One region of the Pseudoalteromonas sp. 68 DY56-GL68 genome, then DNA from elsewhere that is predicted to be linked to it. Evidence: predicted binding sites of a transcription regulator. Region 1 holds the regulator's gene; each other region holds the start of a gene.
What was found. The regulator sigma-54, encoded in region 1, starts transcription at its own class of promoters, with help from an activator protein. The targets are predictions, from matches to a motif close to GTTGGCACGNNNNTNGNNT.

Region 1 (10,814 bases):
AGCCGGCGTACTAAAAAATGAAGATGATTTAGCCTTAGGTAATATTGTTGGCTCAAACTTATTCAACCTATTGGCGGTACTGCCTCTTGCAGGGATTATCAACCCATCAATCATCGACCCTTCAGCGGCTAACCGAGATGCTTTGATTATGATTGGCGCAACCATTGCTTTAATCGCTATGTCATTGAACTTAAGAGGTGCTCGTCGTATCAATAGAATTGAAGGTGGTTTATTGTTAGTCGCATTTATTGCATACCAAGGCTATATTTTCAGTCAAATAGGATAACAAATGACGCAGCAAAGCTTTATTGCGCAAGGTAAGCGAGTTCTTGAAGTTGAAGCGCAAGCATTAAGAGAAATTGAACAGTATATCAATGCTGATTTCGAACATGCCTGCCAATTAATGTTTCATTGCACAGGGCGTATTATCGTCATAGGTATGGGTAAATCAGGCCATATTGGCAATAAAATAGCCGCAACATTAGCAAGTACTGGCACCCCAGCATTTTTTGTTCATCCAGGTGAAGCGAGTCATGGTGACTTAGGTATGATCACACGTGAAGATGTTGTGATGTGCATTTCAAATTCAGGTGAAACCAGTGAAGTGCTTGGTATTATCCCTGTTATTAAGCGTATTGGCGCAAAAATGATATCTCTAACAGGTAACCCTAACTCAACTATGGGTAAGCTATCGGATGTCCATGTGTGCATCAAAGTTAGCCAAGAAGCGTGTCCATTAGGCCTCGCCCCTACTGCCAGCACCACTGCGACATTAGTTATGGGCGATGCGATAGCCGTTGCCCTACTCGAAGCGCGCGGTTTTACTGCCGATGACTTTGCTTTATCTCACCCTGGGGGGAGCTTAGGTAAGCGCTTATTACTGAGCCTTGAAGACGTCATGCATACTGGCAGTGCCACACCTATCGTTACCGAGTCCCAAAGCGTTAAAGATGCGCTGATAGAAATGTCAGCCAAAGGCCTCGGTATGACAGCTATTGTCGATGAAAACAAAAAGCTTGCAGGCCTGTTTACTGACGGTGATTTACGCCGTATTTTAGAGCAACGTGTCGATATTCATAACACATCGATTAGCCAAGTAATGACACGCTCATGCACCACCGCACATGCAGATATGCTCGCTGCGGAAGCATTGAATATTATGGAACGAAAACGCATTAACGGTTTAATAATAATAGATGAAAGTAATACACCGATTGGCGCACTTAATATGCAAGACCTTTTAAAAGCAGGGGTACTTTAAACATGACGTTTGCCGAGCTTTATCAGCCATTAAGCACAGATGTAAGCCAACGTGCTCAGAAAATAAAACTACTCATTTGCGATATTGATGGCGTTTTCTCTGATGGCCGTATTTACTTAGGAAATAACGGTGAAGAACTCAAAGCGTTTAATACCAAAGATGGCTTTGGTATCAAAGCATTAATAAATAGTGGCTTTGAGGTTGCGGTTATTACAGGGCGACATTCACAAATAGTTCAGCAACGCATGACTAGCCTAACAGTACAACACATCTATCAAGGTCAAGAAAACAAGCTTATTGCGTATCAAGAATTAAAAGACAAACTGGCTTTGACCGATGAGCAAATAGCTTATATCGGTGATGATGGCCCTGATTTACCCGTCATGGAAAAGGTAGGCTTTGCCGTTGCTGTAAACGATGCTCACCCACTTATAAAAAGACTCGCTCATTACACTACCATGTTACCCGGAGGGTTTGGTGCTGTGCGAGAGCTGACTGATTTATTAATGCTGGAAAACGCGAAAGCGTTAACAACTGATGGAACCAGCGCATGAATATAGCCCGTATTTTACTGAGTATTGTTTTTGTTTGTTGCATGATCTGGTTATGGTATCCGTACTTTAGCCAACCAACAGACGCAATAAACAGTGAAGACGAGATAATCGCAACACCGGATTACACCGCCATTGCGCTAAAGCAAACTGCGTATGATGAGCAAGGTAACATCAGCCATAAAGTCGCTGCGGCTAAAATGGAGCTATACCAGCAATTAGGATTTACTTTTTTTGAGCAGCCTATTTTTACCATTTATGGGGATCAACAGGTTTGGCAGGTAAAAGCAAAAGAGGCTACCTTGTACGAAAACGATCAACTCATTTTTGAAGGTGACGTTGTTGCAAAAAACCTAACTCATAATGGCATGATTGAAGATATCAACGCAGAAAATATCAATGTCGATATTGAAAAAATGACCATGTACTCAAAACAACCTGTTACATTAACAGGCCCAAACTTAAAGATTACCGGTAAAGGTTTAAAAGCCGATTTAAAAGCCGAAATCGTCGAGTTAACTAACCATACACGAACCATATACTATGACCAATAAACTTAAAAAATTACTTCTAATCCCAAGCTTATTGATTGCGTTTTCAAGCGCTGCTGCAGACCAAGCGGGTACTCCTATCAGCATTAGCTCAGATCGCCAAGTAGGTCAGTTAAAAAATGGTGTAGGGATTTTTGAAGAAAATGTAGAAATAACCCATGGTAATCGTCGTATTACCGCAGATCGCCTAGAAGCACATGCAGGTGAAGTTGATGGTACTGTTTCACTTATCATTGCCACAGGTAAGCCAGCCTACTTTGAAGAAAAACAAGAAGATGGCACGGTTATGAGCGCCAGCGCAGACGAAGTTCGTTACGATGTAGCAAAGCGTTTACTCACATTAGTTGGCGATGCGCAAGTGACACAAGCAGGGCAAAAAGTCAGCGCAAAAAGTATAACTTATGACATGGAACAACAGCTAATTAGTGCTGAAAAAGACGAAAACTCAACGGATCGTGTGCATACAATCTTAGTGCCTGTTGATAATAAAAAAGATGATAAAGGCCAGCCATGAGTACATTAAAAGCAGAGCTGCTAGCAAAGAGCTATAAAGGCCGCCAAGTTGTCAAAAATGTGGGACTAGAAGTCGAAGCAGGCAGTATTGTCGGCTTACTAGGTCCTAATGGTGCAGGTAAAACCACCACCTTTTATATGATTGTTGGGCTAGTGCCAAGCGACAAAGGTAAAATTAGCATTGATGACAACGACATCACTTTATTACCCATGCATAATCGTGCTCGATTAGGTATTGGCTATTTACCTCAAGAATCATCCATTTTTAGAAAGTTGACAGTCTACCAAAACCTGATGGCGATTCTTGAAACACGCAAAGATCTTAAAAAACAGCAACGAGAAGAAACACTCAATAACCTGCTTGATGAATTTAGTATTCAGCACATCCGAGATAGCCAAGGTATGGCGCTATCAGGAGGCGAGCGTCGCCGTGTTGAAATCGCGCGAGCATTAGCCGCAGATCCAAAATTTATTCTGCTAGATGAGCCTTTTGCTGGTGTTGATCCAATTTCAGTGTTAGATATAAAGAAAATTATAGAGCATTTGAAAAACCGTGGTATCGGTGTACTAATAACTGACCATAATGTTCGAGAAACCCTTGATGTTTGTGAAAAAGCCTACATTGTTTCTCATGGGGAGCTAATTGCATCAGGCACGCCTGAACACGTATTAGCAGACCAAACGGTACGCGATGTCTATCTAGGCGAGCAATTCAGGTTGTAACCAATACACCACCGACTAGAGCATCTGCTAGACTTACAATAATGACAACATATTGATATTTACTCAAAGTAGTATCAATCAATGATTTAAAAGGATTGTTAGGGATACATGAGGCAATCATTACAGCTGCGCATGGGCCAGCAACTTACAATGACTCCACAACTGCAACAAGCCATTCGCTTATTGCAGCTTAGTACATTGGATCTCCAGCAAGAAATACAAGAAGCGCTTGATAGTAATCCTCTGCTTGAAGTAGAAGAAGCGGATTATAATGAAGAAGCGATCGGTAAAAACGAACAAAAATCTGACTCTGATGATTCACAAGTCACAGCTACAGCAGAAGAAGCACCCAGTGAATACGAGCAAGAAAGCAGTGATGCACTCAATAAAGATACCGTCAGTGACGACCTAGCAATGGATGTCACATGGGATGAGTACATGAGTGCAGCCCCTTCAACCTCGTCAGGGCCAATGCCAGAAGATGAGTCTATTTACCAAGGTGCGTCAACCGAAACTCTCCATGAATACCTGATGTGGCAACTACAGTTGACTCCATTTAGTCCGACCGACGAAGCAATTGCTGTTGCTATAGTCGAAGCTATCGATGACTCAGGTATTTTAACTGTGAGTTGTGAGGATATTGTTGAAAGCTTTAATCAAAATGATGATGAAGAAGAAATAGAACTTGATGAAGTCGAAGCGGTCTTAAAAAGAATACAGCTATTTGATCCTGTCGGTATTGGTGCTCGCAGTTTACAAGAGTGCCTATGTATACAACTTCGTCAATTCGATGCAGATACACCTTATTTGGCTGAAACTAAAATGGTTTTATCTGAGCACATCGAATTATTAGCAAGTCGCGACTATCGTACTTTGATGAAAAAGACTAAGCTTAAAGAAAACGAGCTTAAAGAAGTGATGACGCTTATCCATAGCTTGAACCCTAAGCCCGCGGATAGCATCGTACGTGAAGAGTCTGAATACGTCATACCTGATGTATCGGTAAAAAAAGTTAAAGGTCGTTGGGTGGTTGAGCTAAACCCTGACTGTATGCCAAAGATCAGAGTAAACAGCCAGTATGCGGCTATGTCACGCTCTGTAAAATCAAGCAGTGACAGCCAGTTTATTCGCTCTCATCTGCAAGAAGCTAAGTGGTTTATTAAAAGCTTAGAGAGTCGGAATGATACTTTATTAAAAGTAACGAACTGTATTGTTCAACAACAACAGGCTTTCTTTGAACACGGCCCAGAGGCGATGAAGCCGATGGTGCTAAATGATGTCGCTGAAATGGTCGAAATGCATGAATCGACGATTTCACGGGTAACAACGCAAAAATATATGCATACCCCAAGGGGTATTTTTGAGTTGAAATATTTCTTCTCAAGCCACGTCAGCACAGAAAATGGTGGCGAGTGTTCATCAACGGCAATACGCGCTTTAATCAAAAAGCTTATTGCCGCAGAAAACTCAGCGAAGCCATTGAGTGACAGTAAGATTGCAGATATATTGGCTGAGCAAGGAATTAAAGTAGCTAGACGTACAATTGCAAAATACCGAGAGTCTCTAGCAATACCGCCGTCTAATCAGCGTAAAAGCTTGATTTAGACGTTTTACATAGAAGGAAAATGCTTATGCAACTAAACCTAACTGGTCGTCATGTAGAAATCACAGATTCATTAAAAGACTATGTAAACACCAAGTTTGCGAAACTAGAAAGGCATTTTGATCATATTAATAATGTTCATGTCATTCTAGATGTAGAAAAATTAAGTCAAAAAGCAGAAGCAACTTTACATGTAAACGGAGGCGAACTGTTTGCCTCTACAGAGCATCAAGATATGTACGCGGCCATCGACTCGCTAATTGATAAGCTTGATCGCCAAGTTATTAAACACAAAGAGAAATTAGCTCGACACTAAATTATGAAACTTAGTTCACTTACTAGCCAGGACTGCAGCAAAGCTGCGGTCCTTTTTAATAGCAAAAAAAGAATTCTCGAATTTATCAGCGAACTAGCTCATGAGCAGCTTCCTCATCTATCGCAGCAAGATATTCTTAATGCTTTACTCAATCGAGAAAAGTTGGGGAGTACAGGAATTGGTAGAGGCATTGCTATTCCGCATGGTCGTATGTCGGGTGCTGATAAACCACATGCGTTTATTATAGTGAGCGAATCGCCAATTAACTTTGATGCAATTGACAACCGCCCTGTTGATATTTTTGTTGCACTCATTGTACCTGATGGAGACTGCCAACTTCATTTAAAGACCTTATCAACAATTGCTGATAGACTAAAAGATAAAGAATTTTGTAAACAGTTACGCAGCGCAAAAACCGATCAGGAACTGTTTCAAGTTATTGCATCAGAGGCATAAATGGAATTAATTATTATCAGTGGCCGTTCTGGCTCAGGTAAATCAGTCGCTTTACGAGTCCTTGAGGACCTTGGTTATTATTGCGTTGATAATATTCCTGTAAACCTATTACCTTCGCTAGTGCGTAGTGTTTCTGATAATTACGACAAAATAGCGGTCAGTATCGATGTGCGTAACCTGCCAAAAGAGCAACAAGAATTTAATGATATTCTTGAATACTTGCCAGGTTTCGCCAACCCAACATTATTTTACCTTGATAGTGATGATCAAACACTCATTAAACGTTTCTCTGAGACAAGACGCTTACACCCGCTTTCTTTAGATTCTTTACCGCTCGATTTAGCAATTAAGCAAGAAAAAATACTGCTTGATGTCCTAATTACCCGCGCTGATTTTATGATCGACACAACGGATTTAAGTGTACATCAGCTAGCAGAGTCAATTCGTGAGAAGATTCTCGGTAAAAAAGATAAAAAGCTCATTATTACCTTTATGTCATTTGGCTTTAAGCATGGTATCCCGAAAGAAGCTGACTATGTATTTGATGCACGCTTTTTACCAAACCCGCACTGGGAGCCAGATCTTAAGCCACTTACGGGGCTCGACCAACCCGTTAAAGATTACCTTGCAAGCCATAGCATAGTGCAAAAATTTACTTGGCAGATTCAAACCTTTGTGCAAACGTGGTTACCACACCTTGAACGCAATAACCGCAGTTATTTAACTATCGCAATTGGCTGCACGGGTGGACAGCATCGCTCTGTTTACTTAGCACAGACGATTGGTGAAAGTTTCGCGAAAAGCCATGCGAATGTAAAAATTCGCCATCGTGAGCAAGACTTATAACAAGGGCTTTAACATGTATGCTGAAAATACGTTTTTAATTCAAAACAAACTTGGCTTACACGCGCGCGCAGCAACTGTACTTGCACAACTTGCACTTCAATTTGATGCTAAAATTATGTTATATCAAGATGACAAAGAAGCTGAAGGTGACAGTGTACTTGCTCTAATGTTATTAGAGAGCAGTCAAGGTAAAGAAGTTCGAGTTGTATGCGAAGGCCCTGATGCAACAGCTGCACTTAATGCAATAGGTGAATTAATAGCACAACGCTTTCATGAGCAAGAATAGCATTTGCTAAGCACGAAAGATTTACGTTAAACTTAACTTAGATATTTAAATTTCTCTTAAATATCTTACTTTTAAGTCATTCGTTCATCTTATATAACAAATATTCTTAATATAATGGTTGCTTTAAACGATAACTCAGCAAATTTATTATTGTGCAACTATGCTGTATTTATTTAGCCAGAGCTCACTTTTTTAGTTGTAAGGACGCCAATGCCAGAAGCCTTTGAACAAGATTACCCACTACAACAACTTAAACAGGTGACCAAGTCACTTAATAGTGGTCAATTTGTTCAAGTGCGCGGTATGCTAGCTAAAACAGCACCTTGCGATACAGCACTGTTACTTGAGTCATCTCCTCATAAAATCCGCCGCATGTTGTGGCAACTCGTTGATCCGGATGTACGTGGTGACGTACTTGAAGAGCTTTCAGAGGATGTACGTCTTGGCATTATTGCCCAGATGGAACCTGAGCATATTGCCGCCGCAACTGAGGACATGGACGATGATGACTTAGGTGAAGTACTTCGTAGCTTACCTGATACTGTCTATCAAGATGTTGTCGGGGCTATGGATACGCAAGATAGAGAAAGAGCGACTCAAGCACTTTCTTATCAGGAGCGCTCTGCAGGCGCACTAATGAATAGTGATACTGTCACTATTCGCCCCGATGTTACATTAGACGTTGTACTGCGTTATTTACGTCTACGTGGTGAGCTACCTGAAGGTACAGATGATCTGTACGTGGTTGATAAACATAACTGCTTTTTAGGCGCCTTGTCATTAACGACACTTTTAACCAGCCCATCAGACAAAATTGTTCGCGACTTAATGGATGAAGAATGTGAGTCTATTCTCATTTCGATGGACGAAAGTGATGTTGCTCAACTATTCGAGCGTCATAACTGGATTTCCGCGCCTGTTGTGGATGATAACGCCCACTTGCTTGGTCGTATAACCATCGATGACATCGTTGACGTCATTCGTGAAGATGCAGAGCATAGCATGCTTAGCCTAGCGGGTCTTGATGATGAAGAAGACACCTTTGCACCCGTTCTGAAAAGCTCGCAGCGTCGCTCTATTTGGCTTGGGGTTAACCTATTAACCGCATTGTTAGCTGCCATCGTTGCAAGCTTCTTTGAAAACACCTTAGCAATCTTACCAATCCTGGCGGTACTTAATGGAATTGTGCCTTCAATGGGAGGAGTTGCTGGTAGCCAAACTCTTACCTTAGTTATTCGTGGTATAGCCGTTGGCCATATTAACCAAACCAACCAACGCTTTTTATTACTCAAAGAACTCGCCATTGGGGCACTAAATGGTGTTATTTGGTCGATATTAATCGCCGGTGTTGTTGCACTCTGGCAGTGGGACTTTAAGCTCGGTGCGGTGCTAGCCTTCGCAATGTTTATGAATCTCGTTGCAGCAGGTATTGCTGGTGCGAGCATTCCTTTAATCTTAAAGAAAATGAAAATTGACCCTGCTCTTGCAGGCAGTGTCGTGCTGACCACCGTCACCGATATTGTGGGTATTTTTGCCTTTTTAGGCACCGCAACCTGGTTATTAATCTAATTTAATATAAAAACGGCCCTTCTAAGGGCCGTATTTATATTTACTTTGCACGCTGCTTATTTTTACCCACTCTAGGTTTAGTATTGGCCTTTTTAAACTGGCTAAAACCAGTATGACGTGTCAGTGCTGCACGGCCTTTACCGCCCTTCCCTTTCGCTGCTTTCTCGTTGCGGCCCTCTTCAGGCACCAAGCAATTTGGTCCTTTACCAATTAAGTTCGCCTTACCCATTTTTTTTAGCGCTTCACGGATCATTGGCCAACCTGCTGGATCATGATAACGCAATATAGCCTTGTGTAAACGACGCTGGCGTGCACCTTTTGGTACAGCTACTTGCTCAGTATTGTTTTTAATATTACGCAGCGAGTTCATCTCAGTATGATAAATCGTTGTTGCATTTGCCATGGGTGATGGATAAAAGTTCTGCACTTGATCAAGCTTAAAGTCATTAGACTTTAACCACAGCGCCATGTTCACCATATCTTCGTCTTTGGTGCCTGGATGAGCCGAAATAAAATACGGGATCAAGTACTGCTTCTTACCCGCTTCTTTCGAATACTTATCAAATAACTCTTTAAACTTATCGTAGGCACCCATACCCGGCTTCATCATTTTAGAGAGTGGGCCATCTTCAGTATGCTCTGGAGCTATTTTCAAGTAACCACCAACATGGTGAGTAACTAACTCTTTTACATAACGAGGATCTTCAACTGCTAAGTCATAACGAACGCCAGAGGCAATTAAAATCTTCTTCACACCTTTAACGTCACGAGCCTTTTTATAAAGTTCGATAGTTGGCGTGTGATCAGTGTCCATATGCTTACAAATATCAGGGTATACACAGGATAAACGACGACACGTGCTTTCTGCCTTTTTGCTCTTACAGCGTAACTTATACATATTCGCTGTCGGCCCGCCTAAGTCAGAAATAACCCCTGTAAAACCTGGCACTTTGTCACGAATTTGCTCAATTTCATCAATGATAGATTGCTCAGAACGGCTTTGGATAATGCGCCCTTCATGTTCAGTAATCGAACAGAATGAACACCCGCCGAAACAGCCACGCATAATATTCACTGAGGTTTTGATCATCTCGTAGGCAGGGATTTTCTCATCACCATAACTTGGGTGTGGAATACGCTGATAGGGTAAACCGAATACCCCATCCATCTCTTCTGTTTCAAGTGGGAATGCAGGCGGGTTAACCCAAATAGAACGATCGCCATGACGTTGAAATAACGCACGCGCACAGCCAGGGTTTGTTTCTTGGTGCAAAATACGCGATGCATGGGCATAAAGTGGTTTATTCACACTCACTTGCTCATACGCTGGCAGCTTAACGTATGTCTTTTCCCATGGCTTAGGCCGCGCAGGCTGAATAGTAATTGGTTTAGCAGCCTCGGCGGTTAAATCAATACCCGCTTGTTTAAACTCCGACTTACTACAACCAACATCATCGGCCCCATACGGATTTGGAATGGGATCAATCTTACCGATTTTATCGATGGCAGTGGAATCACTACCACGCCAGCCTGGTAAAGGCTCTTTACGAATAACCGCAGTACCGCGGATATCTTGAATTGTCTCTATGGCTTCGCCACCAGCGATGCGGTGAGCAACCTCAACTAGTGGTCGCTCGGCATTACCGTAAATAAGAATATCCGCTTTGGCATCAAACAACACACTACGGCGTACTTTTTCTTGCCAATAATCATAATGAGCAATTCGACGTAAACTCGCCTCAATACCACCAATGATCAATGGTACATCTTTATAGGCCTCGCGGCAGCGTTGACTGTATACAACCACTGCGCGATCAGGACGCTTACCGCCAACATTACCAGGAGTATAAGCATCATCATGACGAATACGTTTTTCTGCGGTATAACGGTTGATCATTGAGTCCATGTTACCCGCGGTTACACCAAAGAATAAGTTAGGCTTACCTAACGCCATAAAAGCATCTTTAGAGTTCCAATCAGGCTGGGCAATGATACCAACACGAAACCCCTGCGATTCGAGCATGCGGCCAATCACCGCCATACCAAAGCTAGGATGGTCAACATACGCATCACCGCTGACGATAATAATGTCACAGCTATCCCAGCCCAACGCATCCATCTCAGTGCGAGTAGTGGGTA
Region 2 (10,814 bases), on a different contig from region 1:
TTAGTTGCACGAGATGTATCTCGTCTATCAGCCCCAGGGATTTGCAAAGCATGTATGGAGTCTTTACTGCTACAAAGCGCACGGCAGTATTTTGCCGTAATCTTTTTTTACTTGGTCGGCGGCGCAATAATATGCCTGACTTACCGTTTATTAACCCTTATTCACCAAGCATGGCGCGAAAAACAATTACCTAACAGCCCTTTTTTAATACCTATTGCTAAGCTGTTATTTGTACTTGAATGGATACCTATTCGACTTCTTGCCATGACACTTGCAGCAACAAATGCGAGTAAACAAAGCCTGCATTACATTAAACATTATGGACGCCATTTTTACCAAACCAATACTGGCTGGCTACTTAGCGTAAGTGCGGCATCACTGGGTGTGCAACTAGGGGGGCCTGCTTTATACAAAGGTGTGCGCTTTAACAAAATGCGTGTGGGTACGGAGCGATTACCCTGTGCAGATGACATTCCTATTCTGATAAGCCGACTAAATCAGGCTAAAGCATTTTGGCTACTATTTATCATCTGTATTGAGATAATCACATTTCTGGCCTTTGCTTAACAAATACAAAAAAACCAGCCGAGGCTGGTTTTTATAATACGCCTAATTAACGCTTAAGCGACGGTGATTTTAGCAAACTTACGTTTACCTACTTGGTAAATTTCAGTACTGCCTTTAGCAACTTCAAGCTTAGTATCTGTTACTTTTTCTTCACCATTTATTTTTACAGCACCTTGTTTGATCATACGCATAGCTTCAGACGTACTTGCAACAAGATTAGCTTCTTTTAGTAGATTAGTGATAAATACAGTGTCTTCAGCAATCGTTACTGTTACTTCTGGGATCTCATCGGGTAAAGCATTTTTTTGGAAACGCTTAATAAAATCTTGATGAGCACCTTCTGCCGCTTCTTTACTGTGGAAACGTGCAATCATTTCTTTCGCAAGCTCAATCTTAATGTCGCGCGGGTTTGCACCGTCAGCAACACGCTGTTTAAGAGCTGCAATTTCTTCGATAGATAATGCACTTAATAAGTCATAGTAGCGCCACATTAGCTCATCACTAATAGACATCACTTTACCAAACATATCATTAGGCTCATCAGTAATACCAATGTAGTTACCTAATGACTTAGACATTTTCTGAACGCCGTCAGTACCTTCAAGCAGTGGCATCATTAACACTGTTTGCGGTTTTTGACCTTCATCTTTTTGTAGCTCTCGGCCCATTAGTAGGTTGAAACGTTGATCTGTACCACCAAGCTCAACATCTGCTTCTAATGCAACTGAATCCCACCCTTGTACCAGTGGGTATAAAAATTCGTGGATAGCAATTGATTGACCACCGGCATAACGCTTTTTGAAGTCATCACGTTCTAGCATACGTGCTACTGTTTGACGCGCAGCCAGTTTGATCATACCTGCTGCACCTAAGTTTTCCATCCAAGTAGAATTAAATGCAACAGTTGTTTTTGCAGGATCTAGAATCTTAAATACTTGCTCTTTATATGTTTCTGCATTAGCAAGTACATCTTCACGAGTTAACGGCTTACGCGTCACATTTTTACCCGTTGGGTCGCCGATCATGCCGGTAAAGTCACCAATAAGGAAAATAACCTCATGACCTAAGTCTTGAAAGGTTTTCATTTTATTAATTAAAACCGTATGACCTAAATGCAGATCAGGCGCCGTTGGATCGAAACCCGCTTTAATTTTAAGCTTTTTACCAGACTTTAGTTTTTCAACTAGTTCGTCTTCAATTAATATCTCTTCTGCACCGCGTTTTATCTCAGCTAGAGCGGTTTGTAAATCCACTGTGTATTACTCCAAAAATTCAGCTTACCGGGCGTGGTGGCCTATCAGGGTTAAAAATAGAGCTAAAAATGATTAAATTTAGCAAGTTAGCTCCAGAAAAACTGCACCAAGAGCAAGCCAACTTAAGTATTTTAAGCATCAGCCTAGTGGAGCAGCGCGCGTGATTGTTCTTTATACCGCGTTATTGCATTTTTATGAAGGTACTTTAGTTAACTAATGCATATTTAGCTTAACATCAGACATATGCTGCAAATTTAACCAAAAAAGATTAACACGCTGAGCAATTCTAGCGTAAAATAGCGCTAGTTTAAATCTACAAAACACTGGTATTTGCTCTATTTTAGGTATATCCTGCAATATTAGTAATTAATTTTCTTGACAGCAGAAAAAGGCACGTTATGGTTCACGTAGTGCATAAACTCCCCAAAAAACACAAACTGCTTATTCTCGGTTTGGTTTCTGCTATTATCGGCTTAGCATTATTACCGTCAGAAAAAGCCACCGCTTCAAAGGATAACAGTGCCGACGCACTTGAAATTGGCAAACGCTACGAATTACAAGTTAAAGTTGATGATAACGAAAAACTAACTGAACTAAATTCAGAGCAAGCAGCTGCTAAATTACCAGAATACGACCTTGTCGATCATCAAGTACGTAACGGCGATAATCTAGCACTTATTTTCAAACGCGCGGGCTTTTCGGCGCAAACATTACATAAACTAATCAACACAAATGCTGAAACGCGTAAATTAACCAAAATTCACCCCGGTGAAATTTTGAGTTTTGCTACAGCTGATGACGGTTCTCTCGCACAGCTTCGTTATGTAATTTCAAAAACAGATACTCTGTACGTTACTTTAAATGATGAAGGTAACTACGACACAGCAATCGATAGTAAAGAAATCGAAACCTTGAGTAAGTCAGCCGGTGGCGAAATCAGCAATAGCTTTTGGACCTCAGGTATCGCCGCAGGGTTAAGTGAACGCCAAATAATGAATTTTGCTGACATCTTTGGTTGGGATGTTGACTTTGCAAACGACATTCGTAAAGGCGACCAGTTTGGTCTTATTTACGAAGCGCATTATGTTGATGGCGAGTACATAGGCGACGGCAAAATAATTGCCGCTGAATTTATCAACCAAGGCGAACGCTATTCTGCAATTCGTCATACTGATGGAAACTTCTACACACCTGAAGGCCGTAGTATGAAAAAAGCTTTCTTGCGTGCCCCTGTTAACTTTAAATATATAAGCTCAAGCTTCAACCCACGTCGCTTACACCCAGTAACGAAGACTGTAAAGCCACATAATGGTATTGACTACGCTGCTCGTACGGGGACACCGGTGGTTTCTGCTGGTAATGGTAAAGTGGTTAAAGCTGGCTACAGTAAGTATAACGGTAACTATGTATTTATTAGCCACGGCACTCAATACGTGACTAAATACTTACACTTGAACAAAAAGCTTGTTAAAACAGGTCAAAAAGTAAAACAAGGTCAAAAGATTGGTACTGTTGGTGCAACAGGTCGTGTTACAGGCCCTCATTTACATTATGAGTTTTTAGTAAATGGCGTTCACCGCAACCCTAAAACAGTTAAACTGCCTAAGTCAGAGCCACTACCACGCGATGAGTTAGCTAAGTTTAAACCAATTGCAGACAACTTCTTAGCGCAGCTTGAACGCAATCGTGAGCTACAACTGGCACTTAATAAGTAATCGCTAAAGTTGAATAATTAAAAACCCCAGTAACTAAGTTACTGGGGTTTTGCTTTATAACCACACTGTTCCTCTGAATTAATACATAGTGCGAGTTAGATTACATCTTGCTTTTTACTTTGTTAGTTGCCTGACTTAAAACTGGGTTATCTGGCCAGAAATGTTTAGGATAACGACCTTTCATCTCTTTCTGTACTTCTTTATAACTAGTTTGCCAGAAATTTTCTAAATCTTGAGTGAGTTGTAGTGGCCGCCTTGCTGGCGACAATAGCTCCATTAGAAGGGGTAACTTGCCCTGTGCAAGCAAGGGTGTGCTAGTCATGCCATAAACTTCTTGCATGCGTACACTCAGCTTTGCAGGTCCATCTAGCTGGTATGTAATTCTCACATTTGAGCCACTGGGGACGGTTAAACGCAGCGGCAAAAACTCATTTAGTAAGCTCTGCTGGTGCCAATCAAAACAATTTTTTAATGCTTCACTGTAATTAAGCTTTTTTAATTGCTCTACATTTTTTATCTCATCAAGGAAAGGTGCAAGCCACTGATTATTAGTCGTCAATTCGTCACTACTAATAACAGGAAATGACTGCGGCAATAATTTACTCGCTAAGCTCATTCTAATTAGTAATTGCTCACTTTCACTTTGTTCATTAAATAGTGAAAAACCTTTTTTATTGAACAAATTTAGCCATGCTTTAGTGCGCTCAGCTTTATCAAGAGGCTGTTTACTTGGCTGGCTTGCTACTGTAATAGCCCCTAGCTTTAGTTCCTCTTGATGAATAAAACGTCCAGATTTTTCATCGTATTCACAGCGAGTTTGCTCTGAAAACAAATGCCCTAGCTGATCTTCAAGTTCATTTGGTAAAAATGCGACTGCCGCAAATATTCGACCCCCTTTGTGGCCGCCCATACTGGCAATAGCGAGATAGTCATCGTTATGCCAAAACTCATCACTTAAGTCGGCCCCCGCGCCATTGGCGAGCAAATAGCCGTTGCCACGCTTTTTCGCTAAGCGATCTGGGAATGCAAAAGCCACCAGCAAAGCAAGGGGCTGCATATTTAGCTCACGCACTGCCTTCAAATTTAAACGTGATAGCCAATAGTTTAATTGTTGCTTAAACAGTGGATGAGGCTTTGTATACATACTGTGAAGTGCAAGCTTAAGATCAGCTGGTATACTCACACGACTCTCAAGCAGCGCCACTAAGTATGCAGCGAGTTCATAAATTCCCGGCATACTTGCTTGAAGTTGCTTAGCCTTAATAAGCATATGTGATAAACGAATATCCGCTCCAAAACTAAGCATTTGGCTACCGATTTTTGTTAGTTTTTCATTTTCATCAAGCGCTTCAAGCATTTTTAAAAGTGCTGTTGCGTGTTTAATTTGCTGTGGGCTTGGTGCATCAAGAAGGTTTAGTTCAGTAACAGCTGCGCCCCACTGCTTAGTTTCAAGCAGTAGTTGGCTAATATCACTTGTTAGGATTTCTGGGGCGTCATGGCTGTTACGACGTTCAAACGTTTGCTTACTACCTAGACGATATACCACACCTGCTTCTAAACGCCCTGCACGGCCTGCGCGTTGTACCGCAGAGGAACGAGAGATGCTTTGGGTTACAAGTTCAGTTACCCCCGTTTTTAAGTTGAAGCTGGCTGCACGGCGCTTACCGCTGTCGACAACAATACGGATCCCTTCAATCGTTAAGCTGGTTTCGGCTACATTTGTTGTCAGCACGACTTTTCGCTTACCTTGTTGTGCAGGAGCTATAGCAGCTTGTTGCTCTCCTTTGCTTTGTTCACCAAATAAAGTAAACACTTCGCAATCATCAGCAAGATCGTTCAATGCCTGTTTTACACGTAAAATTTCTCGCTGACCTGGTAAAAACACCAAAGCACTACCAGTTTGCTCATTGAGTGCTTGCTTAATAACCGCAGATATATCCTCTAACCATCGGCTTTCATCTTTAAGTGGAACATAAATTTCATCAATTGGGTAACTTCGCCCTTCAGATGATATTATTGGGCAATCAAAAAACTCACTGTACCGCTCACCGTCTAAAGTGGCCGACATGAGTAAGATTTTTAAATCGTCTCTAAGGGCTGCTTGTGTTTCAAGCGCAAAAGCGAGGGCTGTGTCTGCGGCAATCGAGCGTTCATGAAATTCATCAAAAATAAGTAAATCGACACCGGTTAACTCAGGGTCATTTTGTAGCATCCGTGTCAGCATCCCTTCTGTCACAATTTCCAGCTTGGTTGCATTACTAACTTTTGATTCACCCCTAATGCGCAAACCAACACTTTCACCAACGGCCTCATTTTGTAAAGACGCCAAGTATTGAGCAATATTACGTGCAGCCAAACGCCTAGGTTCAAGCATAACAATCCGCTTGAAGTGGCCTGCTTGCATCAGTGTTAATGGCAGCCATGTTGATTTACCTGCCCCTGGTGGCGCTTGCAGCAAAGCCATAGGGTTATTTTGTATCGTTGTTAACAATGATTGGTAAATATCTTGTACGGGCAGCACGTTTCTTTCTCTTACTTTATTTTTAGCTATTGTAACAAAAAACAGTCGACGACAATGACTCTCCCTTACAAGAAAAAATTACAGGGTTTTATAAATAACTAAGAACAAATTGCAGTAAAAAATAAACGCATTATAGATAAAGCCAATTATTTACAATAATTTCAACAATTTAATTAATTTAATTGAATGGCATATCAATTGCTTTTATTAAAGTGAATGTTTAAAAAAGTAAGGAGATAATGATGAACAGCGATCGTTTAGAAGGCAATTGGAAAGAGTTGAAAGGTAAAGTGCAACGTAAATGGGGCGACCTTACCAATGATGATTTAGATAGAATCGAAGGTAGCCGTACAGAGCTTGTTGGTAAAATCCAGCAAAAATACGGCAAATCGAAAGAAGAAGCAGAGCGTGAAGTTAATGACTTTGAGAAAAGCCATTAATTTTGCAGCCTAACAAAAGCCGCCATCGGCGGCTTTTGTACTTATTTTGTTAGTGCTATTGCTTGGCCTGCAAGAGAAAACACATTTTTAAGCATTAACTTTAAAATATGCCTGATGGATGCATACGTAAATGAGATTGCTTTAAATGGATAGCCGCAAAAAGCCAGCATGTAACCTAAAATCCCCTTCACATCACTCGTATAATTTTTAGAGAGATCGATACTGTCGGTTAATGCTTTAGCAATTTGGTCATAGACGGTAAGCGTATTCGTGTAGTGGTTTTGTATCGCATATAACTTGCCTGTATCACGTAAATATGTGATTAATGCAGCGCCTATTTTTCTTGCCCACCTTGAAGTACGGCTGCACTCTAATCGCTTATCATAATCAAGCCTGACTTCTTCTTGAATCCGTTTTTCCATGCCTTTATTGATTGCAGCATAACTTTTAAAATTACTCGCAGTATGTAAGTAGCCTGGCGTTTGCTCTGTCATACTATGGGCTTTTGGAGTAATTGTTGCAGCACCATTTAAAATATATTCTTGCTCCGTATGCATAAATGGCCAGACTGGCACTAAAGGTACGGGGTCGGCGGCATGTACACAGCGATAAACATGGTTATTTGTTGCAGCTTCTGTCTGTATAGCAAAGCTATGATAACCAACTCGTGGAGCACCAAAAGTATAAAGCTTCACATTTGCACCAAAGTGATTTTTTAACCAATTCGCAGCTAAATTAGCCAAAGCACCGCCTAAGCTATGACCCACAACATGTATATTTAGCTTTTGGCTCGCTTTTTTACTAAAAAATTGTTCTAACTGCTTTCTAAATGAGTTAAAAGTGTGATTAAACCCCGCATGCACAGGCTGACTATTGCTACAGGTACTCAAACCACAATTAAGGTCAGTAATCACATCTCGCATTTTTGCCGTGCCGCGTAGTGCTAAGACATAATCACCTTCAAATAGTCCCTTTTTGCCTTTTGCAATACAACCAAAGTTGGTCGAATGAGTAAAAACGCGTTCAAGAATAGAACCACTGACACCTTTTATAGAGCCAGCTTCCATTAAAAAAGTATTTTTTAAGCGTCGATAATATTCTGTAGACTCTAATGGAGCTCTTTCCAACGTTTCATAGGCCAATGCGGCAAAATCAGCAGCAAAAGCTGGCGTTAATGTTTTCATATTTATTTCCCTATATTAGAATTAATGGTCTTCATCATCAGATTCAATTTCCGATAAGCCATAGTATGAGTCTAGATCTATAACTTCAAAGTCTTCATCCCAACGAGCTATACCACCAGCACTTAGTTTATAACCTTCGACTTCATCATTTCTGAAAAAGAAAGATACTTCTTCATCAGATATATCTGCTTTCAAACAACTTAATTTTTTAGCATATTCATGACGATACTTTGTACCTGATAACCTTGATGTCCATAAGATATATTTAGTGCCTTCATAAAAAAGCGTTATAATTTGAGATGTGAAAAGCTCTGCAAATGGCACAGCTGGTTGGTTAGAGCGAATATTGGCTTCTGGAAAAGAAAAGCCGCCTTTGTCATCAGTATATACATAGTTTTCTACATATTTTCCGTCAGAGAAACAAAGTAGCCTTTCTATTTTTGCGTTAATTAAAGGTTTGCCATTTTCACTCACTTGGCCTTTGACTTCGGGGCATAGGTGTACCTTGTATGCACCAAAATAGTTACCCAACTTCTTAAATGATTCTAAGAGTGACATTAAAAATGAGCCTCAAAACAGGCTGTGAACTTAACGGGAAGAAGATGTTGATGATATTCCTTATCTTGACTCACTATTCACATGCCCTTGTAAATAATGAGCACATAGTACACAACTCAGCGATAAAAAAGAATAGTATCATTGTAAATAATTGTGCCTCAAAACTATGCCAAGCAGATTAGTCTTTAGGTATTTTGCTTTTTAAAACTTGCTTGAAAATTGATATTGAAAGTTATTTAAAGGAAAGAAGTTAACGCTATGACGAGGCTTAAGTGTTATGACTGACACTCTTGATCATCAGATTCAATATCCGATATACCAAGATAAGAATCTACATCTATAACTTCAAAGTCTTCATCCCAACGCGCTATACTCGCAGCTCGAAATTTATAACCCAGAACTTGATTATTTTTAAAATGAAAAAAGACCTCCTCATCAGATATATCTGCTTTCAAACAACTTAATTTTTTAGCATATTCATGACGATACTTTGTACCTGATAACCTTGATGTCCATAAGATATATTTAGTGCCTTCATAAAAAAGCGTTATAATTTGAGATGTGAAAAGCTCTGCAAATGGCACAGCTGGTTGGTTAGAGCGAATATTGGCTTCTGGAAAAGAAAAGCCGCCTTTGTCATCAGTATATACATAGCTTTCTACATATTTACCGTCAGAGAAACAAAGTAACCTTTCTATTTTTGCGTTAATTAAAGGTTGGCCATTTTCACTCACTTGGCCTTTAACTTCGGGGCATAGGTGTACCTTGTATGCACCAAAGTAGTTACCTAACTTCTTAAATGATTCTAAGAGTGGCATTAAAAGTGAGCCTCAAGACAGGCGGTGAACTTAAGAAGAAGATGTTGATGATATTCCTTATCTTAGATCTCTATTCACATACCCTTGTAAATAATGAGCACATAATACACAACTTAGTGATAAAAAGTAGCATCAGTAAAAATAATTGAGTCGGCGGGGCTTATTAGGCTGGCTCGTGTTTGGCTAAATCTGGCTCAGCAACTGTTTGGTTTTTACCTTGAGATTTTGCTTTATATAATCGCTTATCAGCGATATTTAAGCACTGATCAATACTGTCCATATGGGTTCGCTGATACAAACCAATACTTAAACTCACATTGAAGGAATGCTTACCACTTTTAAATGTATTATTTGCTAGTTGTGTGTGTATTTCATCAGCAACGTTTCGTGCGCGAAGTTCATGCCCTTTTGGGATTACAATTAAAAACTCTTCACCACCCCAACGCGAATTAATGTCTTCATCGGTACACACTTTCTTAAAGATATCGGCAATAAAGATAAGCACTTCGTCACCCACTTGGTGACCATAGGTGTCATTCACTTGTTTAAAGTTATCAACATCAATTAAAAGAAACACGGCCCCCTCTTCGAAGCAACGACTTTGCATACACTCAGTCGCATAATGTCGGTTTGATAAATCGGTCATGGCGTCGGTGCGGGCCAGCTTTTTGTTTATTTTAAGTTGCGCTATGAGCTCACGACTGTACTTATTTCGGTAATACTCATAGAACGCACCAAGAATACATAAAATTGAGAAACACAGCATAACTCGTGTAGGAAAGTAATGACTTGGATAACTGTAATAACCCAATTTGTCCGTGTAATAAAAGAGAGTTGAAATCACACAAGCAAGTACGATTAAATCTATCGCTCCACGCTTTAAGCCACGAATAAAAAAGGTCACAGGCGAGGCAATAAATAAGCATAAAGGACCTGTTCCATGATTACCGCCAGACACTATCAAAAAGCACATAATCGCGTACAAGGTGTAAAGCATCAGAATAGCAATTGTATGGTCGCGATTTTTAATAATAAACGGACTGGCAAATACACCCACTGCAACCACTAGCATAGTACTAAGAACGGTGTAGCCATCTAAGTAACTAGTAATAGACATAAAAAAGAGGTAACAGCCCCAATGAATGCAAATACACGTAAAAACCGTGCTTTATCTTGCTGACTTGCATTGACTGTATCGATCACACTTTTGCCTTGCGTTTATTATTGCTTATTCCTAAATAACTTTAACACAAATATCTAATAATGAAGGCGTAATACAGCTTTTCACATGCTAAATGCTTAACAAAAAGAATAAAGTATTAAAAATACCGGCCTTTTTGTTCATTAAGGCTAGGTTATTTCTACCTTAAACAGGAGCAAAGTTTCTATAAATTAATTACTTATAGCACTATCAAAACTGAGTGCTAGGCAAGTGAAAGGTTAGCCCTCTTTATAGGGCTGGTTATTTTAACTACGACGAACGGCTGCATGCGCGACTAACTCATCAAGTTGGTTCTGATGCTGACGAGCCTGTTTTTGCTTGATCTGATGTGCTTTTTTAGCAATGACGCCCTCTAACCCCTTCGTGAATGAAAGTTGTTGGATGCAAGCATGTTGTTGACGTGATTGATCGCCTTGTAGTTGCGTGACTCGTTCGGCCTGCTGCTGCGATAACCCATGTAGAATGTGTTTCATACCTGCTAAATTTTGCAAACCAATTGCATTACCCATCTGGTTGTTTGTTTGCATATCGTCGAT
Region 3 (10,814 bases), on a different contig from region 1:
TCACTGTGTACGGCCCATGGGGTCGCCCAGATATGGCGCCTTTTATTTTTACTAAAAAGATGCTTGCAGGTGAAGCGATAGATATCAATAACAATGGCGATATGTGGCGCGATTTTACTTATATTGATGATATCGTTGAGGGCGTTATTAGGGCGGCAGATGTTATTCCACAGCGTGATGAACACTGGCGAGTAGAAACGGGGTCACCTTCGACAAGTTCTGCTCCGTACCGTGTTTATAACATTGGTCATGGTAGCCCTATAAATCTAATGAAGTTTATTGAAGCAATCGAGTCTGAGCTGGGTATTGAAGCAAAGAAAAACTTCCGAGAAATGCAACTGGGTGATGTTTATAAAACGTTTGCAGATACCCAAGACTTATTTGCTGCAACAGGTTACAAACCAGCTATTGGTTTAGAAGAGGGTGTAACAAAGTTGGTTACTTGGTATAAATCATTTTATAGCTAAACTATAAAGCCCAAATACAATAGATGATTCAGCTTCGACCTGCGGATGTTTGTAAGGTAACTATTATCTTTATTTAAGTAATTGCGACCTTACAAAATAAGCGTCTATTTGTTTCCCACTATCGCTTAAATATGCGACTCATCGCTTTTGATAAGAATTGTTACATATTCGATTTTATTGTTTTGCTTGAGAGGTTTATGATGGACAAAGCGAAAGACTGCCTATTCGTAGTATTTCGAAGATACCTCTAACTATACGATAAGTACGGGAACCTCATGAAAAAAGTAACACTTACCGCGGCAAGTATTGCACTTGCGCTCGGTCTTGTTGGTTGTGGTGAAAAAGAACAAGAAACTAAAGCACCAGCAACTGCTGCCGTCACTGAAGCAAAAGCGCCTTTAAATTCAGGTATTGAACTGGCGAACATGGATAAGTCTGTTCGCGCACAAGATGACTTTTACTATCATGTAAACGGTGAATGGTTAGAAAAAACAGATATTCCAGGTGATAAATCAAACTACGGTTCATTTACTCAGCTTTATGATGATTCGCAAAAAGCGATGAAAGAAGTACTCGAAAAAGCGGCGGCAAATACCAATGTTAAGCCAGGTTCTGATGAAGCAAAACTCGCTGCATTCTATAACAGTTACATGGATGAAGCTGCTCGTGAAGCGGCAGGCATCAAGCCATTATCACCAGTACTTGAAAGCGTTGATGCTGTAAAGAGCAAGTCCGATCTTGTTGCTTTAATGGCTGAACTTCGTATTAAAGGCGGTAACTTGCCGTTTGGTTGGTACGTAAATAACGACGCAAAAAACTCTAGCGAAAACGCGATGTATGTTTATCAGTCTGGCTTAGGTTTACCCGATCGCGACTACTACCTAAAAGATGATGAAAAATTCACAAAAATTCGTGAAGCTTATCAAGCATACGTCACAGCTATCTTAAGCAAAGCGGGTGTCGCTGATGCAGAATCTGCGGCTAAAGCTATTATTGATCTTGAAACACGTATCGCTGATGCACAGTGGAGCCGAGTAGAAAGCCGTGATGCAACTAAATCTTACAACAAGATGAGCGTTGCAGATGCCAACAAACTTACTGGTGACTTTGATTTTGCTGCTTACCTTGATGCGTCAGGCATCAAGACTGAAGATGTCATTGTTCGCCAACCTAGTTACCTAGAAAAATTTGCAGGTATTTATAGCGATACAGACTTAGCAACTTGGCAGAACTATCTTAAGTTCCACTTTGTTAGTAATTATTCTGCGTTATTAGATAAAGAGCTCGTTGATCTTAACTTTAATTTCTACAGCACAACACTTCGTGGTGTGACAGAGCAATCACCACTTTGGAAAAAAGCCGTTGATGCATCAAACGGTGTATTAGGTGAAATGCTGGGTAAAGTGTACGTTAAAGACAACTTCCCACCTGAAGCGAAAGCACGCATGGAAGAGTTAGTTGATAACGTAATCAAAGGTTACGCCGTTGCGATTGAAAACCTTGAATGGATGAGCCCAGAAACAAAAATTGCTGCTAAAGCAAAACTTGATAAGTTCACACCAAAAATCGGTTACCCAGATAAGTGGAGAGACTACTCAGCACTTGAAATGAAAGGTGATGACTTAGTGGGTAACTACATTCGCCATAGCGAGTGGGAATTTGCAGATATGACTGCAAAACTAGGTAAGCCTGTTGATCGTTCTGAGTGGCACATGACACCGCAAACAGTAAACGCTTACTACAACCCTGTGAACAATGAAATTGTATTCCCTGCGGCTATTTTACAACCACCATTCTTTAACTTAGAAGCAGATGATGCTGTTAACTATGGTGCAATTGGTGCGGTAATTGGTCACGAGCTAGGTCATGGTTTTGATGACCAAGGTGCGAAGTATGATGGTGACGGTAACTTACGTAACTGGTGGAGCGAATCAGACCTTGAACAGTTTGAAGAGCGCACCGGCCAGTTAGTTGCTCAATACAATGAATATAAGCCATTTGAAGATGCTAGCGTAAATGGTGAGCTTACACTTGGTGAAAACATTGGTGACTTAGGCGGTCTAACAGTTGCCTATACTGCTTATCAATTATCACTGGGTGATGAAAAAGCGCCTATCATTGATGGTTACACAGGTGATCAGCGTTTCTTTATGGGGTGGTCACAAATTTGGCGTCGTAAATACCGTGACGAAGAGTTACGTAACCGTCTTATGACAGACCCACATTCACCAAGCCATTACCGTGTAATCGGTATTCTTTCAAACATGCCAGAATTCTATCAGGCGTTTGATGTGAAAGAAGGCGACAAGATGTATATCAAACCAGAAGATCGTGTAAAAATCTGGTAATGGATTATTGATTTAAAAAAGGCTCTGAGTGAACGCTCAGAGCCTTTTTTGTATATGTTTTATTTTTCAGGAAGCATTTCAACGCAGGAATGGCTGTAAAAATCCGTACCATTTACATCAAGCGGCTTTCAGTTTATTAAAATAATTTAAACCATAATCGCATCTTTCAGATACTGGAATAATTCTTTGTAACTTTTAGCTGGTTTTTCTGCTTTTACTTCTTTGGCAGCGCCGCGCACTAACTGGCGCATTTTTTGGCGCTCAAGTGCTGGATATTGCTCAATAGTTGGATTAATTAAGTCGTCACCTTGCTTGATTAAATCATCTCGAAGCTTTTCGATTTTATTCATTAATACATCAGCTTGGTTATTTTTGTTTAGCATGATGTCGATCATGGCCTGAATTTCGTCCACGTTTTCTGTGGTACGTAATACTTTTGCGATGTAGTTTAAGTTACGGCGGTAAGCATCACTTTTATCACTGACCTTATCAGAAACAACTAACGCTTCTTTTAAATCGTGATTGAGTGGTAAACGATCACGTTGCTTTTTTGGCATTTTTGCGATTTCAGCACCCAGACCATGATATTGCATGGCTTCACGTTTTAATTCGCTTTTTGATACGTAAATAATTTCTTCTTCGATAAGTGGCTTTTTCTTCTTCGCCATAAGGATGCTCATTCAGTAAACTTAACTATTCGCTATTATACGTCATTTAGTTAATGATTAATATTAGCTGATGCACGTCTCGCAGTGTGTTAGCATTCGTTACACTATAAAAAATAGCAGAACCTAGGACACACAAGATGAAAGATCCTATTTATCAACACATTTCTGAAGTTAAAGACGCGGTCAGCGAAGTACTCGAGCATGCAAAAAAGCTCGGTGCAACAGCAGCAGAAGCGGCGATGTCGAGCACGTCAGGTTTGTCTGTCAGTACACGCATGGGCGAAGTTGAAACAATAGAGTTTAACCAAGACGGTGGCTTAGGTATCAGTGTTTATGTGGGTAATAACAAAGGCTCTGCTTCAACGGCCGACTTAAACCCTAAAACATTACGTACAGTGGTTGAAAAAGCCATTGATATCGCAAAATTTACTTCTGACGATCCATATAATGGAATCGCTGATAAAGAGCTACTTGAGTTTGCGCCGCTCGATTTAGATTTATACCACCCGTGGGAAGTAAGCCCAGAGCAAGGTATTGAACTTTGTCATCAAGCAGAGCAAGCGGCACTAAACGCCGATGAGCGTATTGTAAATTCAGACGGTGCAAGTTTTTCTTCTCACCAAGGTTTACGTGTTTACGGTAACAGCCATGGCATGATTGCAGGTTACCCGCGTACGCGTCATAGCATTAGCACTATGGTGATTGGTAAAGAAGGCGAGCAAATGCAGCGCGATTCCGCGTATACCGTAGCGCGCCATAAAGATGATTTAAATGACGCTGCAAAAGTGGGTCTCGAAGCAGCAACAGAAACCTTGGCTAAACTTAATAGCCAAAAGCTCGGTACCATGAAAGTGCCTGTTATTTTTAGAGCGGATATTGCCAATTCATTATTCGGCCATTTAGTGTCGGCAATTGGCGGTGGTGCGCTTTATCGTAAATCGAGTTTCTTGCTTGATAGCTTAGGAACTAAAGTATTTAGCGATTGTGTGAATATCTCTGAGCGCCCGCATTTATTAAAAGGTTTAGCGTCTTCGCCGTTTGATGCTGAAGGTTTAAAAACCGTCGATCGTGAAATTATTCAAGGTGGTGAGCTGCAAACTTACCTGTTAGCAAGCTATGCAGCGCGTAAACTATCGATGGCACCAACGGGTCATGCTGGTGGTATTCATAACTGGCTAGTTGAACAAACCCATGCCGATTTGAAAGCGCTATTAAAAACCATGGGCACAGGCTTATTGGTAACTGAACTTATGGGTCAAGGTGTGAACACGGTGACTGGTGATTACTCACGTGGCGCAGCGGGTTTCTGGGTTGAGAATGGTGAAATCCAATATCCTGTAAGTGAAATCACAATTGCTGGTAACTTAAAAGATATGCTTAAAGCGGTCGTTGGCTTAGGTGGTGATATTGAGCGTCGTGGCGGTATTCAAACAGGCTCTGTATTAATTGAACAAATGCAGGTTGCGGGTAGTTAATTCATCAATAACTAATCATTTTTTAAAAGCCTCACTTTAGTGGGGCTTTTTTATTTGAAAAAACGCTTTACCTAAACTTAACTTGAGGTTTTATCTTGGTGGCAGTTTAAAAATAAAAAGGAAAACTACCATGTATTTAGAACACGTAAACCTTGTTGTTAGTAATGTTGATGCCATGCTGCACTTTTATAAAGTCGCATTCCCGCACTGGCGTGTGCGTAGTCAAGGTGACAGCACATGGTCTGGAAAACCACGCAAATGGCTGCACTTTGGTGATGATTACCAATACCTTGCATTAAGTGATAACGGTGAAGATGAAAATCGTGATTTAGCGGGTCATCAAGTTGGCCTTGCCCATTTTGCTTATGTAACAAACGACATTAATGCCGTCATTGAACGTCTTGTTTCAGCCGGTTATGAAATTGATAAACACGGCCCAGAAAATCCATACCGTAAAAATGTTTATTTTATCGACCCCGCAGGTTTTGAAGTGGAGTTTGTAGAATATTTCAGTGATATTCCAAGTGAAAGGAATAATGATCTTTGATCTCGCCGTGAAATTCATTTCGCGCGGTAGTTGTAGCAGCAGGTTTACCACGCGTCATTTGTTACCCTATTGCGCGATGTAAAATCGCGCCTACAAAGGTGGTTTCGGTTTGATAAAAGCGTGAAATTTATTTCGTGTGGTGGTTGTAGGTGCAGGTTTACCCTGCGTCATTTGTTCCTATTGCGCGATGTAAAATCGCGCCTACAATATCTCGCAACTTTTACTGCACCTTGTTCATTTCTTTCCAACTGGCTTTTAGGCTATTGGCAAAGCTGATGAACTTTTCTTTCATGGTACGCTTTACTTTGATCTCTACTGAGCCTAGCCATACGTTACCTTCAATGGTAATGGTTGGGCCCTGACCTTTATTTAGAGCGACTGACTTGTTTTCTACGCTGCCAATAACGCTAAACAGTTTAGATACCACATTGACATGTTCAGGCACGTAGATTTCGTCGTTACCTAAAATACAGTTTACGTAAATAGTGACATGCTGATGCTGGAAAATCGCTTCGCTAAAGTCGAGCTCGATTGAACCTAAGCAGTTTGTGAGGTGAATTTCTTTTGGCACAAGCCACTGGCCGCTACGCTCATTTGAACCAAGAATACTGCGTAGCTGTAAGTTTTCGTTGTCGCTGCTATGGCTGTAGTGAGGTTTAAATTGCGCATGCTTATGCGATTTGTAATCTGTATCAGCTTTTAGCGCTAAGTCAGCAACAAGCTCAACAAGTACTTCGTTGCTGGTGGCTGCCATTGCTTGATCTAGTCGGCGTTCAAATGCTTCAGCTGAAATAACTGCATGACTGTAGTTATAAATGAGTTGGTCAATGACTTCTTCTCTTACTTGATCGATTGGACGATCTTCGAGCTTAACGGCCATGGTAGTTCCCTGTTGTGATTATAAAGTGATTCTTCTGTTATTCGATATAAAGCAAAGCTTAGGCCAAATTTTATTTATATAAAAATCAAGTTGTTGTGTTTTTTGGCTTATTAGCAACTTCGTTAAATTAACCATAGATTAATGTTATCTGCAATTAATTGGTTATTTTTGCAACATTGTGAACTTATTACCGAGCAGCCTGTAAATTGTTACCGAGAAGAATATGTGTCTTGAATAGATGTAATTATAACCTTTTGATATTAAAGTGATAAATAGTTGGCATCAAAGTCGCATTAAGTAATGTGTCTTTAATCAAAAGGAGAAAGATTATGAATACATTCAACAAGTCTATGATTGCCGCGTTAGTTATTGGTGCTACTAGCATGTCAGCTCAGGCAAGCAGCTGGGAAAATGAAAGTAAAGACGCTTGGATTGATGGTAAGGCAGAAACTGTTCTTTTAATGAACACAAATCTAAACAACTTTGACATCAACACAGATGTAAAAAATGGCAAGGTTGTACTAACTGGTAAAGTGAATAGTGAGCTTGATAAAGAGTTAGCAGAAGAGCTGGTATTAAGCTTAGATGGCGTAACTGATGTTGAAAACAAGCTTACAGTCGTAAAAGACATGAAAGCTAAGCACGCCAAAAAAGAGAAAGGTGATTCAGCTGAAAGTGATCTAACAGATGCCAAAATCAGCACTGTGATTACAACTCGCTTCCTATTTAATTCTGAAGTAGGTGGTACTGATATCGATGTAGATACTGACAAAGGTGTTGTAACCCTTAAAGGTACCGTTGAATCAGAAGCTGAAAAACAGCTTGCAGTAAGCATTGCAGAAAATGCTGAAGATGTTCGCAAAGTAATCGATGAGTTAACGATTGTTGCTGAATAATAAGTAATTAATGAAAGCCCAGCTTTGGCTGGGTTTTTATTTTGTTTTCAAGGAGTGAATCATGGACTTAATTCGCATTATATTGTCAGTTTTAATTCCCCCTTTAGGTGTATTTTTACAGGTAGGTTTGGGTGCACAATTCTGGATTAATATTCTTTTAACCTTATTAGGGTACATTCCAGGCTTGATTCATGCTGTGTATATCATTGCTAAACGATAATTGCACATAAGGATGATTTAGGAGCACAGCAAGGAAAAGCTGTAGGAATAATGGATTATAAACCGCAAGGAGTTACATAATGGAAAACGTAGCAAAGCATAATGGAAAGCAAGGAAGTAACAAGGCGTTATGGACAAGCGCACAATGGCAACGCTTTATGGAAAAGGTGAATGGATAATTGCTAAGGAGCGGCAAGTGGTAAGGAACCTAAAATGGATGAAGCTAGCGTAAGGAGGTGACTATATGGAACAAGTACAAACGCAATCAAAACAAGGAATGGACAAACAAGGAGCTGCTTTATGGAATCAGCAGCAGTGGCAAGACTTTATGGATCATGCGAAAGCAGTTGCGCCGCAGGTAACAGGGAAGGCTGACGATAAAAACCCGATATTATCTTCAGGTGATATCGGGTTTTTAATCACATCAGCAATTTATCTTTATAACTTAAACTGATTAACCGTTTTATTTAACGAGACTGCTAACTCATTCAAATCACGGGCTTCATCAGCCAATTCATGAGCATGATCTGCCGTGCTATTCACTAAATGGTTAATAGCCGCAAGGCTGTTATTGATATCTTCTGCGACTACCGTTTGTTGCTCCGTTGAAGTCGCAATTTGATGACTTTGATCTTGCACATTTGTCACTGATTGTGCAATGTCTTGCAGTGCTGTAAGCACAATTTGTGTTTGTTCAACAGAACCTTCAGCGCGCTCTTGTCCTTGTTGCATCATCGTTGATGCTTGCTGAGCAATCTGTTGCAATCGGCTGATCATATTACGAATATCATCAGTTGACTCTTGCGTTCTGCTTGCCAATGAACGAACCTCATCAGCAACCACAGCAAAACCTCGACCTTGCTCGCCTGCACGCGCAGCTTCAATAGCAGCATTAAGAGCCAGTAAATTAGTTTGTTCTGCAATAGAGTTGATCACATCGATGACGGCACCAATATTGCCACTTTCTTGCTCAAGACCAGCAACGACTTTAGACGCTTCACCAATGTGACTTGCTAATGCGGTCATGACTGACTGAGCCTGTGTAGAACGTTTTGTGCCATCAACAGTAATGGTTTGTACTTGTTCAGCAGCATTATTGGTATTTTGTGCATTGCGCGAAATTTCGAGTACTGTTGAGGCCATTTCAGTGACCGCTGCACTAACACTGTCTACCTGTTGTTTCTCTTGTTGAATTTCATCATTGGTTTTTTGTGACACTGTTTTTAGTTGTGAAGCTGCTTGGCTTAACTGCTCCGCTTGCGCTGCAGTATTGAGCATCATTGCACGCAATTTATCGATAAAGGTGTTCATATGCAGGGCTAATTGACCCACTTCATCGTGACTTTTTATATCGATTTTTTGTGTTAGGTCGCCATCTCCTGAGGCGATATCACGCATAATATAAGTTAGCTTAGTCAATGGTTTGGTGATCATTTGCGTAGCCCAAAAGATCATTGCAATGATAATCGCGAGAATAATGATCACTGATGTTGTGGTTGTCATTACGGCATCATTGACAGGCTCATCAATCATGCTGGTCGGAATTAAAATACCTACATACCAATCAAGATAAGGGGTTTCTAATTCAAGGCGATTGAAGACAACGTAATACTCTTCTCCTTTAAAAGTGATGAAGCTACTACCGTCTTTTTTACTTTTCATAACACGATTTAATTCGCTAAAGCCTGATGTATCGTTAAATTGTTTCTCTAGCGCTTCTAGGCCTTCTTTGCCATTTGGGCCTTCGTCGGTAATTGATAGTTTGTGACCTGTTCGTTTTGAAAGGTGCACAACTTTTTGGTTGCCATCAAGTAAAAAACCAAATCCTCGACCGTTGAAACGAATATTCTCGACCATGTCGTTAATATTGTTGAGCTGTAAGTCGACACCACCAAAACCAATGAGTTTATTTTGGTTATACACTGGTTGTTGTACAACCGCCGATGCGTTGCCTGTGGTTAAGTCAACGGAAATAGGGCCGACATAGAGCTTGTTTATTGCTAGCGCGTCTTGCCACCAACCACGTTTATAAGCGTAATAGGGGTCACCATTAAAGTGTGTAGTACGCTCATTTTCTTTAAAGTATTCACCGGTGGTTGCTGAGGCAAAAAAAGCAGATAGAATGTTGTCATCATTACCACTGATGCGTACAAAGTCTTGATTGATGCTGTCGTACCCAGGTTGGTTATCAAGTGGTTGATCACGCTCAGTCCAATTTTCAAACCAATTCACTAAATGTGGGTTAGTAATAAAAGTTTCAACAACTTTACCATAGCGAGCAAAGTAACCTTGCATTGAAAGTCGCTCACTTTGTAGATAACTGTCAGCTTCTCGCTGAATTGCTTGTCGTGATAAGTCAGCAATGTGACTAACAAAAAAGCTCGACGCGATGATAAGTAGTACACTGATCGTCCCACCGATGAGAAGTAATATTTTTTTACGTAAAGAGAGGTTGTTTAACATAGGTGCACGTGTTTTTATTATTAGCTAGAGTAATCTATCTAATCATATTTGCACCCAAATCGCTACAAGGCAAAGTAAAGTTTGTTAATAAAATAATACATAACACAAGGGGATGTTACCAAGTGATTGTTAATGATAATAAATTAGTGGTACTAGGCGCTGGCTGGCTAGGGGAAGCACTTTGTCTTAAGGCAAAGGAGTTAGGTTGGCAGGTGCAAGGCACAAGAAGAGAGGCCAAGCATGACTATGACTTTCAACGCCAATTGATATTACAACCAAGTGGATTGAAGCATACTGTCTCTTTAAAGGACGCGTGGTGGGTATGTGCTATTCCACCTAAAAGTCGTGATAGTCAAAGTGATTACCTAGCAACGCTTTCTGCTAGTTTAGAGTTAGCTAAATCGCTGCAATGCCGTGGGTTTATTTTATGTTCTTCAACGGGTGTGTATAACAACGCTGATAATACATATACAGAGCAAAGTACGATTGAATGTTCATCACCTCGCCAACAGCTTTTGTATGATGCCGAACAATGTGTGCTACAAGTGGGCGGTAAAGTATTGCGGTTGGCGGGGCTAGTTGGGCCAAACCGTGAACCAGGGCGGTTTGTTGCAGGTAAGGAGCTTAAGAGTTCAAGCCAACAACTCGTCAATATGGTGCATCGAGACGATGTTATTCATGCCATTTTCAAGTTGATTGAAGGTTGGTCAGATGCATCTGCAATCTATAATGTAGTCAATCCTGCTCACCCGACAAAAGTTGATTATTACCAGCAAAAGTGTGCTGAGCAGGGTAGCCCTGAGCCAAGTTTTACCAGCGATGAGGCCAAGATGCGAATCATTGATGGCTCG

Region 2: a site for sigma-54 is predicted at 6,242-6,260, ahead of NYF15_RS10835 (CsbD family protein). Genes of this name have one in related genera too.
Region 3: a site for sigma-54 is predicted at 6,435-6,453, ahead of NYF15_RS18010 (LiaF domain-containing protein). Genes of this name have one in related genera too.

The regions. Positions count from the first base shown of each region.
Region 1 covers NZ_JAOCZL010000024.1:30,482-41,295, reverse strand. The annotation lists gene NYF15_RS19400 (calcium/sodium antiporter) at 1-286, shown strand, start outside; gene NYF15_RS19395 (KpsF/GutQ family sugar-phosphate isomerase) at 290-1,261, shown strand; gene kdsC (3-deoxy-manno-octulosonate-8-phosphatase KdsC) at 1,264-1,815, shown strand; gene lptC (LPS export ABC transporter periplasmic protein LptC) at 1,812-2,366, shown strand; gene lptA (lipopolysaccharide transport periplasmic protein LptA) at 2,356-2,877, shown strand; gene lptB (LPS export ABC transporter ATP-binding protein) at 2,874-3,599, shown strand; gene NYF15_RS19370 (RNA polymerase factor sigma-54) at 3,708-5,204, shown strand; gene hpf (ribosome hibernation promoting factor) at 5,231-5,518, shown strand; gene ptsN (PTS IIA-like nitrogen regulatory protein PtsN) at 5,522-5,974, shown strand; gene rapZ (RNase adapter RapZ) at 5,975-6,820, shown strand; gene NYF15_RS19350 (HPr family phosphocarrier protein) at 6,834-7,106, shown strand; gene mgtE (magnesium transporter) at 7,317-8,675, shown strand; gene NYF15_RS19340 (YgiQ family radical SAM protein) at 8,716-10,814, opposite strand, start outside.
Region 2 covers NZ_JAOCZL010000018.1:537,015-547,828, forward strand. The annotation lists gene NYF15_RS10815 (cobalamin biosynthesis protein) at 1-567, shown strand, start outside; gene tyrS (tyrosine--tRNA ligase) at 621-1,820, opposite strand; gene NYF15_RS10825 (peptidoglycan DD-metalloendopeptidase family protein) at 2,219-3,535, shown strand; gene hrpB (ATP-dependent helicase HrpB) at 3,636-6,056, opposite strand; gene NYF15_RS10835 (CsbD family protein) at 6,299-6,496, shown strand; gene NYF15_RS10840 (lipase family protein) at 6,538-7,680, opposite strand; gene NYF15_RS10845 (DUF6795 domain-containing protein) at 7,702-8,238, opposite strand; gene NYF15_RS10850 (DUF6795 domain-containing protein) at 8,514-9,056, opposite strand; gene NYF15_RS10855 (GGDEF domain-containing protein) at 9,220-10,173, opposite strand; gene NYF15_RS10860 (hypothetical protein) at 10,524-10,814, opposite strand, start outside.
Region 3 covers NZ_JAOCZL010000022.1:179,758-190,571, reverse strand. The annotation lists gene NYF15_RS18035 (NAD-dependent epimerase) at 1-467, shown strand, start outside; gene NYF15_RS18030 (M13 family metallopeptidase) at 743-2,815, shown strand; gene yjgA (ribosome biogenesis factor YjgA) at 2,962-3,483, opposite strand; gene pmbA (metalloprotease PmbA) at 3,621-4,958, shown strand; gene NYF15_RS18015 (VOC family protein) at 5,089-5,505, shown strand; gene NYF15_RS18010 (LiaF domain-containing protein) at 5,726-6,385, opposite strand; gene NYF15_RS18005 (BON domain-containing protein) at 6,715-7,281, shown strand; gene NYF15_RS18000 (YqaE/Pmp3 family membrane protein) at 7,343-7,501, shown strand; gene NYF15_RS17995 (hypothetical protein) at 7,745-7,954, shown strand; gene NYF15_RS17990 (methyl-accepting chemotaxis protein) at 7,939-9,963, opposite strand; gene NYF15_RS17985 (NADP-binding protein) at 10,086-10,814, shown strand, end outside.